Regions from separate parts of the Streptomyces sp. NPDC051020 genome, predicted to be linked through region 2. Evidence: riboswitches for the same ligand, from Rfam matches in the RefSeq annotation. Region 2 holds a riboswitch; the other holds the start of a gene.

Region 1 (7,778 bases), on a different contig from region 2:
CGGGCCCGGTCCCAGCCGGAGCGGACCTGCGCCGGGGACAATTCCAGTGCGGTCGCAGCCCGTTCGAGAGCGTGGGCGGCGAGCGGGGCCGTGCCGGGGCTCGCGCCGTCGGCGGCCCAGCGGGCGATCCGTACGGCGTCGGCGAGCGCGGCCCTGGCCTCGCGGGCCAGTTCCGCACGGGGCGGGGTGCCCTCGGGCGGGCGGGGGACCGGCCGGGTGCGCCGGGTGGTCACGGCCTTGCGGGCGGTGGCAAGGGGTCGCGGGCGGACAAGTCGCAGTCTGGAGTCGCGCGGGGTACGGGACGTCACGGGGAGCAGTCTTGCCCCTGACGGCCCGAAAGCCCAAACGGAACCCGGATTCGCGGCGGAAGGTGACTGCGGGCCCGGACGGCACCAACCCGCCGGTCCCCTCGCATCAGCTCACATCAGGGGCGTGAGGAAGCGCCGCAGAGCCTCTTCGTAGCGGGCCGGATCGGCATTCCACATCGCCGCATGCGGAGCCTGCGGTACGGGATGCAGGGCGACCAGGTCGGGACGGCGCTCGGCGAGCTCCCGGCTCGGCTGCCAGGGGGCCACGGTGTCGGCGGGGCCGTGGAAGATCAGCGTCGGGGCGTGCAGGGCCTGCGGGAGGGAGGCGTCGAGGAGCCGGGAGCCGCGCAGACCGGTCTGGCCCTGGGCGGCGCGCAAGGCGAGCGGCAGCAGCGGGGACGGGACGCCGCGGGCGGTGGCCAGGGCACGCAGGGTGGCGGCCCAGTCGAGCACCGGGGAGTCCAGGACGAGGCCGCAGATTCGCCTGCGGAGCGCGGAGTTGACGGCCGCGTGCAGGGCCATGGAGGCGCCGGTGGACCAGCCGTGCAGGACGACCTTCTCGGCGCCGTACCGCACGGCGAAGCGGACGGCCGCGTCCAAGTCGCGCCATTCAGACTCGCCGAGGTGGGCGAGTCCGTCCGGGGAGCGCGGGGCTCCGGGGTCGCCGCGGTAGGCCAGGCCGAGGACCGGAAGCCGCAGCCCGTGCAGGAAGTCCATGATGTTCATGGGGTGTTCGCGGGTGGTGCCGAGGCCGTGCACGGTGATGACCCAGGTGTCCCGGGGGCCGGGCACGAACCAGGCGGGCAGGATGCCGAGCTCACCGGGGATCTCGACGTCCTCGTAGTCGAGGCCGAGGGCCGTGCCGGGGTCGCCGCTGTACAGCGCGGGGGTGATCCGGACCTGGGCGCCGGGTTCCAGGCTGCCGTCGTTGATGCGTTCCAGTCTGCGTACGACGGCGTCGGGGGCGTGCGATGCCTGCTCGATCACCGGGCCGACGACGGCCTGGACGCCGTCGCCCACCAGTCCGTACGTACCGGGCCGGAGCGCGGCGAAGGAGCGGGTCAGTGTGACCTGCCCGGCCGCCGTGGCGTGCACGGTGAGCTTCCGGTCGGCGGGGAGCGGGCGTCCGGACGGAGCCCTCAGGGCGGCGCCGCCGGCGTACCGGCCGGCGACGACCGCTGCCGCGCCGACGCCGAAGAGGGTGGTGACGGCTGCTGCCGCCGCTGTTGCCGGGCGCACTGCTTCAGTGTCGGGGGGTGTGCCGCGCCCTGCCAGTGGACAGGGGCCGTCCGGTGGCTCGCCGGCGCTCCCGGTCAGCCGGGTTGTCCGTACCCCTTCAGAGCGTCCTGCACGTCGCGCAGCTGAGCGAGGGAGAGCAGGGATGGGGTGTGGCCGGGTACGGAGCTCGCGGTGAGCCAGAGCCTGCACATCCATTCCAGCTGGGCGGTGCGGTCGTAGGCCTGGTCGAGGGTCGATCCGTAGGTGACGGTTCCGTGGTTGCGGAGCAGACAGCCCGTGCGGTCACGCAGGGCGGCCAGCATGTGCTCGGCCAGCTCCTGGGTTCCGTAGCGCGCGTAGGCCGCGGTGCGGACGGGGCCGCCGAGCATGGCGGCGGCGTAGTGCACCAGCGGGACCTCGGGGACGAGGGTGGAGACGGCCGTGGCGTGCACGGCGTGGGTGTGCACGACGGCGGCGGCGTCGGTGTTGCGGTAGACCGCCAGGTGGAGCGGGAGTTCGCTGGTCGGGGCGAGGGCGCCGAGCACCTGGTTGCCGTGGAGGTCGACGGCCACGGTGTCGCCGGGGCCCAGCCGGTCGTACGGCACACCGCTCGGGGTGACCAGGACGAGGTCGCCGACCCGCGCCGACACATTGCCCGAGGTGCCGACCACCAAGCCCTCCGCAGCGGTCCTGCGGGCGGTGGCGACGACACCGTTCCAGGCCTGCTCGATCGCGTCGCGTGCGTCGTTCGCATCGCGCCCGTTATGCCCGTTGTGCGCGTCCTCGTGATGCTCACTCATGGGGGAATCCTGTCAGCGGGGCCGGCACGACGGGAGACGTCGGGTGATCCACATCTCTTTTCCGAGGTTTCCGGACCTCGGATCACAGGGCGTGAAGCGAGGCGGAAGGGGCGAAATCCAGCCACGACAGGCACTGCGCCCCCACGCCGGCTGTCGGTGGCCCGACAAAAAGAATGACTCAACTCCGTTTGGAGTCACCACAGGGCCCCGTCCAGTTCATCTCCCGTTCACCCAGGTTGCCTACGTTCCACGTGCCAATGACGTCGAACGATTGCCTGGGTAAATGGAACACATCACGCTGCTCCTCGCGATTGTGATCGTGACAGCTCTAGTGTTCGATTTCACGAACGGTTTCCATGACACCGCGAACGCGATGGCGACCACCATCTCGACCGGTGCCCTCAAACCCAAGACAGCGGTGGCCATGTCCGCCGCTCTCAACCTCGTCGGCGCCTTCCTGTCGGTGGAGGTCGCCAAAACGATCTCCGGCGGGATCATCAACGAGGACGGGCTGCGGACAGAAGTCATCTTCGCGGCCCTCGTCGGCGCCATTCTGTGGAATCTGCTCACCTGGCTGGTCGGCCTGCCGTCCAGCTCGTCCCACGCACTCTTCGGCGGCCTGATCGGCGCCGCGGTGATGTCGGCGGGCTGGTCCTCGGTCGACGGCGGAACCGTCGTCACCAAGGTGCTGCTGCCCGCGGTCGCCGCCCCGGTCGTCGCGGGTGTCGCCGCGCTGCTGGCGACCAGGCTGACGTACCGGATCGGCGGCGGGAACCGCAACGAGGCCCAGGAGAAGGCCACCGCCAAGGGCTACCGGGCCGGCCAGATCGCCTCGGCGGGACTGGTCTCGCTCGCCCACGGCACCAACGACGCGCAGAAGACCATGGGCATCATCACCCTGGCCCTGGTCACCGGTGGCGTCCTGTCCCCCGGCTCGAACCCGCCGATCTGGGTCATCGTCTCCGCCGGTCTGGCCATCGCACTCGGCACCTACCTGGGCGGCTGGCGCATCATCCGCACCATGGGCAGCGGCCTCACCGAGCTCAAGCCGCCACAGGGCTTCGCCGCCCAGACCAGCGCGGCCACGGTCATCCTGGCCTCCTCGCACCTCGGCTTCTCCCTCTCCACCACCCAGTCCTGCTCCGGCGCCGTGATGGGTGCGGGTCTGGGCCGCCCGGGCGGTGTGGTCCGCTGGTCCACCGCGACCCGGATGTTCGCCGCCTGGGGTCTGACCCTGCCGGCCGCGGGTCTGGTCGGCGCGGGCGCGGAGTTCCTCACCAGGCAGGGCACCTGGGGTGTCGTCGCCGTCGCCGTCCTGCTCATCGCGGGCTCCGGAGCGATCTGGCTGCTGTCCCGGCGCAAGCCGGTCGGGCACGGCGATGTCGCGCCCACCGGTGAGGTCGCCGAACCGGCGGGTGTCATCACCACCGCCATCGCGGCCGTCACCCCGCCGCCGCCCGCCGGGACGGCTGCGGTCGCCACGGCAGTGGACACGACCACGGACCTCAAGACCACCATCCCGGCCCAGCCCGGAACCGTCGCCGCCGATCCGGCGCGGCCCGCCACGGTGTAAGGACAGATCACCATGAACATCGACTGGGCAGCTCTCGGCTCCGTCTTCGGCGTCTCGCTCGTCGTCACCGTCGCGCTGGTGGGCCTCTTCACCCTGGGCATCGTCGGCCTCTCCAAGCAGCCGGAACCGGCCGCGGAGGGTGGCTCCACCGGAGGCTCCCTGGTGCTCGCCCGCGTGGGCGGGTACCTCTGCTTCGGGCTCTGCGCGGCCTCGGTCGCGTACGGGATCTATCTGATCGTCGCCTGAGCCCCTTCCCGCACTCCCCCATCGGGCCGGACACACCTCGCGTGTGTCCGGCCCGATGTGCGTCTGCGCACACTGCACCGCCGCAGGTCAACGCCAGGTTGACGGGCGTTCGCGGAGCGTGGTGGACTGCCGGAGCCATTTACGGCGACAGCAGAGGAAGCCGGTGTGAATCCGGCGCGGTCCCGCCACTGTCACCGGGGAGCGGTCCCCCACACCGGAAGTCACGGCCCGCGCATGCGGGCTGGAAGGCCGGGGGAACTGCGGATCCGGGAGCCAGGAGACTCTCGCCGCCGGTCACGTCGAACCAGGGCGCGGACCCTGAGTGAGGACATATCGCCATGCCCGGCTGCCGTGCGTCCGCCGTTTCTGTGCCGCTCTCACCAGGAGCCGGCTGTACCGAGGTCCTTCGAGGCAGCACGGCCGGCTGAGCCGTGCGAGCCGACCGCATCTTCGCGTACGGCGCCGCCGCCGGCCTGATCGGCGATCTGCTGCTCGGTGATCCCCGCCGGGGGCATCCGGTCGCCGCCTTCGGGCGGGCCGCGGCGGGCGTCGAACGGCGTCTGTGGCGCGACCACCGCGGGTGGGGCGCCCTGCACACCCTGGTCTGCGCCGGAGGCGCTGCCGGTGGAGCCGCGCTGGCCGCCCGTGCCGTACGCCGTCATCCCGCCGCCTCCGTCGCCCTGACCGCGGCCGCCACCTGGTCCGTCGTCGGCGGCACCTCGCTGGGTCGCGAGGCGCGCGCCATCGGCGGCGCGCTCGCCGCCGGTGACATCGAGCTGGCCCGGGAGCGCCTCCCCCATCTGTGCGGGCGCGACCCGCACTCCCTCGACGGGCCGCAGATCGCGCGCGCCGTGGTGGAGTCCGTGGCCGAGAACACCTCGGACGCGGTGGTGGGTGCCCTCGTGTGGGGCGCGCTGGGTGGCGTGCCCGGACTCGTCGCCTTCCGTGCCGTCAACACCCTCGACGCGATGGTCGGGCACAAGTCGCCCCGCCATCTGCGCTACGGCTGGGCCTCGGCCCGCCTGGACGACGTCGCGGGCTGGCCCGGCGCCCGGCTCACCGCCGCGCTCGCCGTGGTTGCCGGGGGGCAGCCACGTCGAGCGCTGCGGGCCTGGCGGGCGGACGCGGGCAGGCATCCGAGCCCCAACGCGGGTCCGGTGGAGGCCTCGTTCGCGGGGGCGCTCGGCGTACGGCTCGGCGGGACCCTCGCGTACGGCGGGCGTGTCGAGCACCGGCCGGTACTGAACGGCGCGACCGGCCGTGCGGTGGAGACCGGGGACATCGAGCGCGCGGTGCGGCTGTCGCGCCGCGTGGGGGTACTGGCCCTCGGCGTGTGCGCGGCGGGCCGGCTGATCGCAGGACGGTGGTCGCCCCCGGGGCGGCGTGCGGCTGCGGGACGGAGCGGGAAATGAGCGGCGGACTGCTGGTCGCCGGAACCACGTCGGACGCGGGCAAGAGCGTCGTCACGGCAGGCATCTGCCGGTGGCTGGTGCGCCAGGGCGTGAAGGTCGCGCCGTTCAAGGCGCAGAACATGTCGCTGAACTCGTTCGTCACCCGCGAGGGCGCGGAGATCGGACGCGCGCAGGCGATGCAGGCGCAGGCCGCCCGGGTGGAACCGACCGCGCTGATGAACCCGGTGCTGCTCAAGCCCGGCGGCGACCGGTCCAGTCAGGTCGTCCTGATGGGCAGGCCGGTGGGCGAGATGAGCGCGCGCGGCTACCACGGGGGGCGACAGGAATCCCTGTTCGGTACGGTCGTGGACTGTCTGGAGCAGCTTCGGGGCACCTATGACGCCGTGATCTGCGAGGGGGCGGGCAGCCCGGCCGAGATCAATCTGCGGCGCACCGACATCGTGAACATGGGGATCGCGCGGGCCGCGGGGTTCCCCGTCATCGTCGTCGGTGACATCGACCGCGGTGGCGTCTTCGCCTCGTTCTTCGGCACGACGGCGCTGCTCAGCGCCGAGGACCAGGCGCTGATCGCCGGCTATCTGGTCAACAAGTTCCGCGGCGACGTGTCGCTCCTGGAGCCGGGTCTTGACATGCTGCACGGGCTGACCGGGCGGCGGACGTACGGAGTACTGCCGTTCGCCCACGGCCTGGGCATCGACGAGGAGGACGGGCTGCGGGTCTCGCTCCGCGGGGCCGTACGCGAGTCGGTCGTCGCACCGCCGCACGGCGAGGACGTGCTGCGGGTCGCGGTGTGCGCCGTGCCGCTGATGTCGAACTTCACCGATGTGGACGCGCTGGCCGCCGAACCGGGTGTCGTGGTGCGGTTCGTGGACCGGGCGGAGGAGCTGGCCGACGCGGATCTGGTGATCGTGCCGGGCACGCGCGGGACGGTGAAGGCGCTCGCCTGGCTGCGGGAACGGGGGCTGGCCGACGCGCTGCTGCGACGGGCGGCGCAGGGGCGTCCGGTGCTCGGCATCTGTGGCGGGTTCCAGGTGCTCGCGGAGCAGATCGAGGACGAGGTGGAGTCGCGGGCGGGGCGGGTCGACGGGCTCGGACTGCTGCCGGTGCGGATCCGGTTCGACCGCGAGAAGACCCTCGCCCGGCCGGTCGGTACGGCGCTCGGGGAGCCGGTGGAGGGGTACGAGATCCACCACGGGGTCGCCGATGTGCGGGGCGGCGAGCCGTTCCTGGACGGGTGCCGGGTCGGCGCGGTGTGGGGGACGCACTGGCACGGGTCGCTGGAGAGCGATGCGTTCCGGCGGCGGTTCCTGGGGGAGGTCGCGCGGACGGCGGGACGGCGGTTCGTGGCCGCACCCGACACGAGTTTCGGGGCGTTGCGGGAGGAACAGCTGGATCGGCTGGGGGATCTGATCGAGGAGCACGCCGATACGGGGGCGTTGATGCGGTTGATCGAGGCGGGGGTACCGGAGGGACTGCCCTTCGTGGGCCCTGGGGCGCCGGAGGTGCCGGCGGCCCGTGGGGCCGGGGTGGCTGGGGGGTTGGCGTGAGGGGGACGCCTGCGGCGGGCTCTGTTCCCCCGCCCGCACCTTCCCGTGACCGGGTGTCCGGCCCGGGCCCCGGTCCTCAGGTGCCGGACGGGCTGAGCAGTCGCCCGGAAGCGCTGGACAGCGGGCCGGGCGGGCTGGGTGGCGGGCCGGAACGGGTCACCGGTTCTTGGATGGATGACGTCGTCAAGGAGGCTTTGTGAGTACCCCGTATCCCTTTACTGCCATCGTCGGGCAGGACGATCTACGGCTCGGACTGTTGCTGAACGCCGTATCGCCCGCTGTCGGTGGTGTGCTCGTGCGTGGGGAGAAGGGGACCGCCAAGTCCACCGCCGTGCGGGCGCTCGCCGCGCTCATGCCCGAGGTCGATGTCGTCTCCGGATGCCGGTTCTCATGTGACCCGGTGTCGCCCGATCCGGCGTGTCCCGATGGGCCCCACGAGGCCGGCGGCGGCGTGTCGCGGGCGGCGCGGACCGTGGAACTGCCGGTGGGCGCCTCCGAGGACCGGCTCGTCGGGGCGCTCGACATCGAGCGGGCGCTCACCGACGGGGTCAAGGCGTTCGAGCCGGGGCTCCTCGCCGACGCGCATCGCGGAATCCTGTACGTCGACGAGGTCAACCTGCTCCATGACCACCTGGTGGATCTGCTGCTGGACGCGGCTGCCATGGGTGCCTCGT
Region 2 (7,778 bases):
GGCCGGAGCAGTGAGCGCCGAGGGGATACGTACTCGACGGCGGGGCGCAACCGGATCGGGGGCGGGTACGGGGCAGCGGAATCACCGCCTTCGGGTGCGGTCCGGCCTGGGCTTCCGCCGTACTTCGCCGGCCAGGAACCCGCACGGACCACGCACAGTGCGCGACGGAAGGAATGGCACATGACACAGGCTGACACCGGGGTCGCGGTGACGGGAGTGGGGCTGGTGACCCCCGCAGGCGCCGATGAACACGCCTTCTGGGCGGGGCTGTGCGCGGGACACTCCGTGGCGCGGCGCTGTGACGAACTGGGCGGCCTGTCGGTCGACTTCGCCTGCCCGGTCGACGGACTCGACCTGGACGCGGCGGTGGGCGGGCGCTCGGCGTGGCGGATGGCACGGTTTGTGAAACTGGCCCTGATTGCCGCCCGGCAGGCCGTCGCGGACGCCGGACTCTCCCCGGCTGACTGGGACGGGAGCAGGGTCGGCGTGGTGCTCGGCGTCGGTGTGGGCGGTGTCTCCGTCCTCGTCGACAACCTTCGCAGGCTCGACGGCACAGGACCTGAGGCTGTCTCCCCGCTGCTGGTGCCGATGATGATCCCGAACGCGGCGGCCGGGGAGCTCGCCATCGCGCTGAGCGCCCAGGGGCCCAGCCTGGCGCCCGCCACCGCCTGCGCGTCCGGGGCGACCGCGATCGCCGTCGCCCGTGACCTGCTGACGAGGGGGCGATGCGATGTCGTCGTGGCGGGAGGTGCGGAGTCCGCGCTGACCCCGCTCGTGGTGGCGGCTTTCGCGAAGATGGGGGCGCTCTCCACCCGCACTGGCGATCCGGCGGGCGCGTCGCGACCATTCGCCACGGACCGGGACGGGTTCGTCATCGGGGAGGGTGCCGCCGTGCTCGTGCTGGAGCGGACCGCTGACGCGTGCGCGCGCGGCGGACATCCGCGTGCGCTGCTGACCGGCGTGGGTTCCAGTACGGATGCCCACCACCCCACTGCCCCGACACCCGACGGGCGCGGTGCGCAGCGGGCGGTGGAGGCGGCGCTGCATGAGGCAGGCTGGGCGCCCCACGAGGTCGACCACATCAACGCGCACGGCACATCCACTTTGTTGAACGACGCGATGGAGATCGCGCTCATCTCCCGGCTCTTCCCGCACCGGCCCTCGGTCACCGCTCCGAAGGGCGTGGTCGGACACACCCTTGCCGCCTCCGGGGCGATCGAGGCGGTGGCGACCGTACTGACCCTGGAGCAGGGCATCGTGCCGCCGATCGCCAACCTGGATGCGTTGCCGGACGGGTTCGCCCTCGACTGCGTGACCAAGGAGCCGCGCCGGCAGTCCGTCGAGCGCGCCGTCAGCCACTCCTTCGGCTTCGGCGGACACAACGTCGCTCTCGCCTTCCAGCGTGTCTGACCGGTCGGACCGCCCGCAGGTCCCGGTGGGAGCGGCGAGGTGTGTCCTCGCCGTTCCTTCATCGTTCTCCTGTTCATGACCGCAACGATCGACAGCACCACAGTCCACGGCACTGCCGACTTGTTGAGAGGCGTCCTCTTCGGCGTCAACTTCCTTCAGGAGCACGGCTCCTGGCGTCGGCTGATCTCTACGGAACCGTTCCGCCGCCCGGCCGGCCGCAGTGCCGACGAGCGTCTTGCCCTGACGTACGAACGCCTGAGGGTCCTCAACAGCGCGCTTGACAGCGCAGCAGGGCCCGCCGCCGACCCCCGCGCCCTCGCCGCCCTGCACGAGTGGCTCGGCCCGGTCGATCCGGCGCTCACCACCGTTGCGGGCATCCACTACAACCTCTTCCTCGGCAGCCTCCTCGACCACGCCGGCGACAACCGCCGTGATCTGTCGGACTTCCTCCGGTTGCGGCGCATCGGCACGTTCCTCTGTACGGAGGTGGCGCACGGCAATGACGCGGTGGCCATGGAGACCACGGCGACGTACGACCGTGCACGCGACGGGTTCGTGCTGCACACCCCGCACGCCGGGGCACAGAAGTTCATGCCCAACACCAGTCCGGCCGGCGGCCCCAAGGCCGGACTGGTTGCGGCGCGCCTGCTCGCCGACGGCGCCGACCACGGCGTCTTTCTCTTCCTGGTGCCGCTCACCGACGACACGCACGCACTCCCGGGGGTACGCGTCCGCAGGCTGCCGGCGCGCCTGGGCAGCCCCGTCGACCACTGTCTGACCTCCTTCGACCGGGTCTTCGTGGGGCGTGACGCACTGCTCAGCGGTGAGCACGGACGGGTCGGCGACGACGGGGAGTTCAGCAGCGTTCTGCCCAACCGCAGGCGTCGCTTCCTCACCTCGATCGCACGCGTCACGGTCGGCAAGATTTCCATGAGCGCCTGCGCGGTCGGCTCCGCGCGCGCGACGCTTGCCGTCGCCGTGCGCTACGGGAGCCATCGGCACATCTCCGGGCCGCGCGCCACGGAACGGGTGCGGGTGATCGCCCACCGCAGCCATCACGGCCCGCTCGCCGAGGCCATGGCCACGGTGTTCGCGATGAGCCTGCTGCATCGCAGGGCCCTCGACCGCTGGGAGAAACAGCTCGGGACCGGCACGGAGACGGGACGGGCCGAGGCGGAGCGGCTGGTCGCCGTCGCGAAGGGGTGGATCACCTGGCAGGCCCGTGCCGTTGTCGTCGAGTGCCGCGAACGATGCGGAGCACAGGCGCTGTTGGAGAACAACGGCATGACCGAGCTGATCACCGGCGTGGAGGCGGTGATCACCGCCGAGGGCGACAACCTGGCCATCCACGCCAAGGCCGCCGCAGAAATGCTCTTCGCCACCTCACCGTCCGTGGACGGCGGCACCTCGGGCCGGGCGACCGGAGAGCTCGCCGACCCCCGGTTCCTGGGGTGGCTGCATGCGCAGGTGGAGGCCATCTGGTTCGCCCGCGCCAGGGAGCGGATGAGCAGTGCACCGCACAGTGACCCGCTGGCGCGGTGGAACGCGGCGTCCGGGCCCGCCCTGCGGGGCGTCGAGGCGCACGCCCGCCGACACGCGGCCGAGGCGTACGCGGAGGCCGTCGCAGAACTGCCCGTAGGCCCTGGCCGCGAGAGGCTGGCCGAACTGGAGCGGCTGTTCGCTCTCCAGTGGGTCGCCCGCAACAGCGGCGATCTGCTCGCCGCCGGCCATCTGACCGCCGATCAGGTCAAGGCCCTGCCGGACGCCGTCGAGCAGCTCATCGCCGCCGTCGCCGGGCATCTGCCCACCCTGATCGAGTCCTTCGCGCTGCCGGACGAGGTGCTCGCGGACTGGCCCATCGCCGGCGCGAACTATGTCGATGCGTACGACGATCCGGAGGCGTCCTGGCAGACCACCACCGGGGCGCAGGGGGAGCGGTGAAGGCTTCGGACGAGCGAACCGCCGGACAGCTGTGCAGGGTACGGGACGCGGTCGGGGCCCTTGGAGTCCGGGCCGTTCTGCTGGCGTACTGGGGCACCACATCCGTCCTTTCCCGGCGCTGTGCGAAGCCACGGGTGATCGTTGGCGAATCGGTTCGCCGCAAGGCGTAACCGGCAGATCGGGAGTCAGTTACTTCGGCATCGGGACCGTGCGTTCCACCGTCCCGGGAATCGGTAGAACCTGCATGAAATGCGCGACCTGCACGACCTAGCGAAGAGGAAGATCATGAGCGCGATCCACCCCCAGATCACCGACGTTCTCACGAACACCTTCAAGGTGCCGGCCGCCGAGATCCTTCCGGGTTCCACGATGGACAGCCTGGAGATGGACTCCCTCGCCGTCGCCGAGTTCGCCGTCATCATCAAGGAGACGCTGGGGGTCGAGGCCGACTCCGGCAAGCTCTACAAGGACGCCACCCTCGCCGACATCACGACGTTCATCGATGCCGTGGTGAGCGGCGACCCCGCGATGAGCAACGCCCGATGAACAGGCCTGCCGTCGCCGTCACCGGCCTGGGGATGATCACCCCGGTCGGCAACGACACCGACACCACCTGGCACGGGGTGTGCGCCGGGGTCTCACCGGCCCGCACCGTCCCCGAGCTCGAAGGCTGCGCGATCGACTTCGCGTGCACGGTCTCCGGTTTCGATCTGGACGACGCGGTCGGCGGCCGTGCGGCCTTCCGGATGGGGAGGTACGTCAAATTCGCCGTCCTCGCCGCGCGGGAAGCGGTCGCGGACGCCGGACTGGACCCGGCCGACTGGGACGGCAGCCGGGTCGCCGTGGTCGTCGGCACCAGCAGCGGAGGATCCGCGGGCCTGACCGAACAGGCCGTCGCCCTCGACCGGCGCGGGCCGGGGGCCACGTCGCCGGCGGGGATCCTCCTCACCATTCCGAACATGCCCGCGGCGGAGATCGCCATCCGGATGGGGGCGACCGGTCCCAGCCTGGCGCCGTGCACCGCCTGTTCCTCCGGGGTCACCGCGCTCTCCGTCGCCCGGGACCTGCTGGTCACCGGGCAATGCGACCTCGCCATCGCCGGAGCCACCGAGTCGATCGTCTTCCCGGTCGCCATGACCGGATTCGCGCGGTCCGGTGCCGCCGCCACGAGGGACGGCGACCCGGGCCGCCTCTGCCGGCCGTTCGCGGCTGATCGTGCCGGCCTGGTCATGGGCGAGGGCGCCGCCGTCATGGTGCTGGAACGGGCGGATGACGCACGGGCCCGGGCAGCGGTTCCGCGGGCGCTGCTCGCCGGGACAGGCGCCACCACCGACGCCCACCATCCCACCAGTCCGCACCCGTCCGGCGCCGTCGCCCGGGCCGCGGTAGAGGCCGCGCTGCGCGACGCGGACTGGGCGGCCGCGGACGTCGAACACGTCAACGCGCACGGCACGTCGACACCGCTGGGCGACGCCATCGAAGCCGCTCTCATCAGCCGGGCCTACCCGCACCGGCCACCCGTCACCGCCCCCAAGGGGGTACTGGGCCACTGCATGGGGGCCGCCGGAGCCATCGAGGCGGGGCTGACGATCCTCACGCTGCAGCGCGGGGTCGTACCGCCGATCGCCAACCTGGACGCCCCGGCGCCCGAGTTCGACATCGACTGCGTCACCCGACAGCCCCGCCACCGGCCCGTCCGGCGCGCCGTGAGCCACTCCTTCGGGTTCGGCGGCCACAACGCCGTGGTCGCCCTCCAGAGTCCGTAGGCAGGGGCAGACATGACGGTACGGTACGGCCGGGACGCCTTTGGCCCCACCGCACCGCCGACGAGCCGCGCGGGGCCGCGTGATAGCTTGCCGAAGCCAGTCAAACTCCACGTAGGGGTCAGGGAATCCGGTGCGAATCCGGAGCTGACGCGCAGCGGTGAGGGGGACGGGCGGGGCCACGGCCACTGGGACATCCACGGTTGTCCTGGGAAGGCGTCCCGTCCGAAGGAACCCGAGTCCGAAGACCTGCTGGCACCTGTCGCCCGGTACCGGGCGACAGCACTTCGTACAGTGGGCTCCGCGCATGGGCCCTGAGACGCAGAGGGACTCCGTGCCGTCCATAGCCAGCCCCGCCCGCACCGCCGCCCTGCTCCCGGCGGCACTCCTCCTGCTGACCGCGTGCGGCGGAGGGACCGACAACTCCGCGGCCAAGTCAGCTGGTGGCGAAGGCTATCCGGTGACGCTCAGGAACTGTGGTCGCACCGTCACCGTCGAAGCCGCACCGCACCACGCCGTCTCCGTCGACCAGGGATCGACGGAGATCCTGCTCTCCCTCGGCCTCGCCGACCGGCTGGCGGCCACAGCCACCTGGACCGACCCGGTGATGAAGGGGCTGGAGAAGGCCAACGCGAAGGTGCCACGCCTCTCGGAGAACCGGCCGTCGTCGGAGAAGGTCCTCGACCAGGAACCCGACTTCGTCAGCGCCTCGTTCGAATCGACCCTCGCCAAGGGCGGCGTCGCCCCCCGCGAACAGTTCGAGGAGCTCGGTGTCCCCACCTACGTGTCGCCCGCCGACTGCACCGGCAAGGACAACAGCGGCGGCGGCGACGGAGCGCGTACCGAAGCACTGACCATGGACAGCGTCTACGGCGAAGTGCGCGACCTGGCCGCCGTGTTCGGCGTTCAGCAGCGCGGCGACGAGCTCGTCGCCCGGCTGCGGGAGCGGGTGAAGAAGGCCACCGACGGCATCGACGCCTCCCACGCCACTCTCCTCTACTGGTTCTCCGACTCCAAGGCCCCGTACCTGGCTGGCTGTTGCGGTGCACCCGGCGTCATCACCAGGGAGCTCGGAGCGAAGAACGTCTTCGACGACACCCATGAGGAATGGCCGCAGATCAGCTGGGAGACCGTCGCCGACCGCAACCCCGACGTCCTGGTCATCGGCGATCTGACGCGCAGGGCACAGACCGCCGAGAGCGCCGCGAAGAAGATCGAGTTCCTGGAGTCCAATCCCGCGACGAAGAACATGGACGCCGTCAAGCACAAGCGGTACGTGCTGCTCAGCGGCCAGGCCATGAATCCGTCCATCCGGACGGTCGAGGGTCTGGAACAGGTCGCCGCCGGGTTGCGGACGTTCGGGCTCGCCGGGTGACGGACACCGAACGGGTCGCAGCGGTACGTACGGAGCAGGCACCCGGAACCGATGGGCACCGCAGGGCCGGTGGCGCACGGGGGCTGCGCGACGGTGTGCTGTGGACCACGGGCCTCGCCCTGCTCGCGCTGTCCGTCGCCATCGCCGTCACCATCGGCCCCGCCCGGATCTCCGTCGCCGACGTCTGGTCCGCGGTGGCCGCCCACCTCGGGGTGGGCGAATCGCGGCTCACCCCTGTCCGGGACGGCATCATCTGGAACCTGCGCATGCCCCGTACCCTGCTCGCCGCCGTGTGCGGCGCCGGACTCGCGGTGTGCGGCACGGTCATGCAGTCCCTGCTCCGCAATCCGCTCGCCGACCCGTTCGTCCTCGGCGTCTCCTCCGGGGCGTCGACGGGTGCCGTCGTGGTCGTCGTCCTCGGGGTGGGCGGGGGAGCGGTGTCGATCTCGACCGGGGCGTTCATCGGGGCACTCTGCTCGTTCGCCCTGGTGCTGCTGCTCAGTCATACCCTCGGCGGTACGACGGACCGGGTCGTCCTCTCCGGCGTCGCGGCCATGCAGCTGTTCTCCGCGCTGACCTCCTTCGTGGTGATGACCGCGGCCGACGCCGAGCAGACCCGAGGCGTGCTGTTCTGGTTGCTCGGCTCGCTCAGCGGGGTCGGCTGGACCGATGTGTGGGTCTGTTTCCCCGTGCTCGTCGTGACCCTGCTGATCTCGCTGGGCCACGCCCGAACGCTCGACGCCTTCGCCTTCGGTCAGGACGCGGCCGCCGCCCTGGGAGTCGATGTCGGCCGCACCCGGATCGTGCTGCTCTGCACGACCGCGCTGCTGACCGCCGCGCTCGTCAGCTCGGCGGGTGCCATCGGCTTCGTCGGGCTCGTGCTGCCGCATGCCGCCCGGGCGCTCACCGGCTCCGGGCACCGGCAGCTGCTGCCGGTCACCGCGCTGGCCGGGGCGGTGTTCCTCGTCTGGGTCGACACGCTCGCCCGGACCGTCCTCGATCCGCAGGAGGTGCCGGTGGGCGTCGTCACCGCCCTCATCGGCGTACCCGCGTTCGTTCTGGTCCTCTACCGAACCCGGAGGACCACATGACATCCATCGGTACCACCGCAGGTCTGCGTGCCCAGCGAGTCTCCCGCGAGGCGGGCGGCCGTCTTGTCCTCGACGGGGTCTCCCTCGTCTCTCCGCCCGGCGCGACCGTCGGACTCCTCGGCCCCAACGGGTCGGGCAAGTCCACGCTGCTCCGGGTGCTCGCGGGGGTCCTCGCGCCGGCGGCGGGCGTGGTGACGC

What was found. A riboswitch is a leader RNA that binds a small molecule or an ion and turns the genes downstream of it on or off. The one in region 2 is predicted to bind cobalamin.
Region 1: it holds a riboswitch for cobalamin, as region 2 does, so the genes downstream of both, AB0N06_RS19415 (cobalamin biosynthesis protein) here and AB0N06_RS27005 (ABC transporter substrate-binding protein) in region 2, are expected to answer to the same signal.

What each region holds. Positions count from the first base shown of each region.
Region 1 is NZ_JBFBCG010000033.1:18,415-26,192, reverse strand. It holds gene AB0N06_RS19440 (hypothetical protein) at 1-233, opposite strand, end outside; gene AB0N06_RS19435 (hypothetical protein) at 420-1,547, opposite strand; gene AB0N06_RS19430 (class II aldolase/adducin family protein) at 1,622-2,326, opposite strand; gene AB0N06_RS19425 (inorganic phosphate transporter) at 2,610-3,899, shown strand; gene AB0N06_RS19420 (hypothetical protein) at 3,912-4,145, shown strand; cobalamin riboswitch at 4,298-4,429, shown strand; gene AB0N06_RS19415 (cobalamin biosynthesis protein) at 4,577-5,557, shown strand; partial or broken gene AB0N06_RS19410 (cobyric acid synthase) at 5,554-7,304, shown strand; gene AB0N06_RS19405 (putative cobaltochelatase) at 7,301-7,778, shown strand, end outside.
Region 2 is NZ_JBFBCG010000057.1:39,374-47,151, reverse strand. It holds gene AB0N06_RS27025 (beta-ketoacyl-[acyl-carrier-protein] synthase family protein) at 181-1,410, shown strand; partial or broken gene AB0N06_RS27020 (acyl-CoA dehydrogenase) at 1,486-3,521, shown strand; gene AB0N06_RS27015 (acyl carrier protein) at 3,637-3,897, shown strand; gene AB0N06_RS27010 (beta-ketoacyl-[acyl-carrier-protein] synthase family protein) at 3,894-5,117, shown strand; cobalamin riboswitch at 5,198-5,386, shown strand; gene AB0N06_RS27005 (ABC transporter substrate-binding protein) at 5,449-6,489, shown strand; gene AB0N06_RS27000 (iron chelate uptake ABC transporter family permease subunit) at 6,573-7,580, shown strand; gene AB0N06_RS26995 (ABC transporter ATP-binding protein) at 7,577-7,778, shown strand, end outside.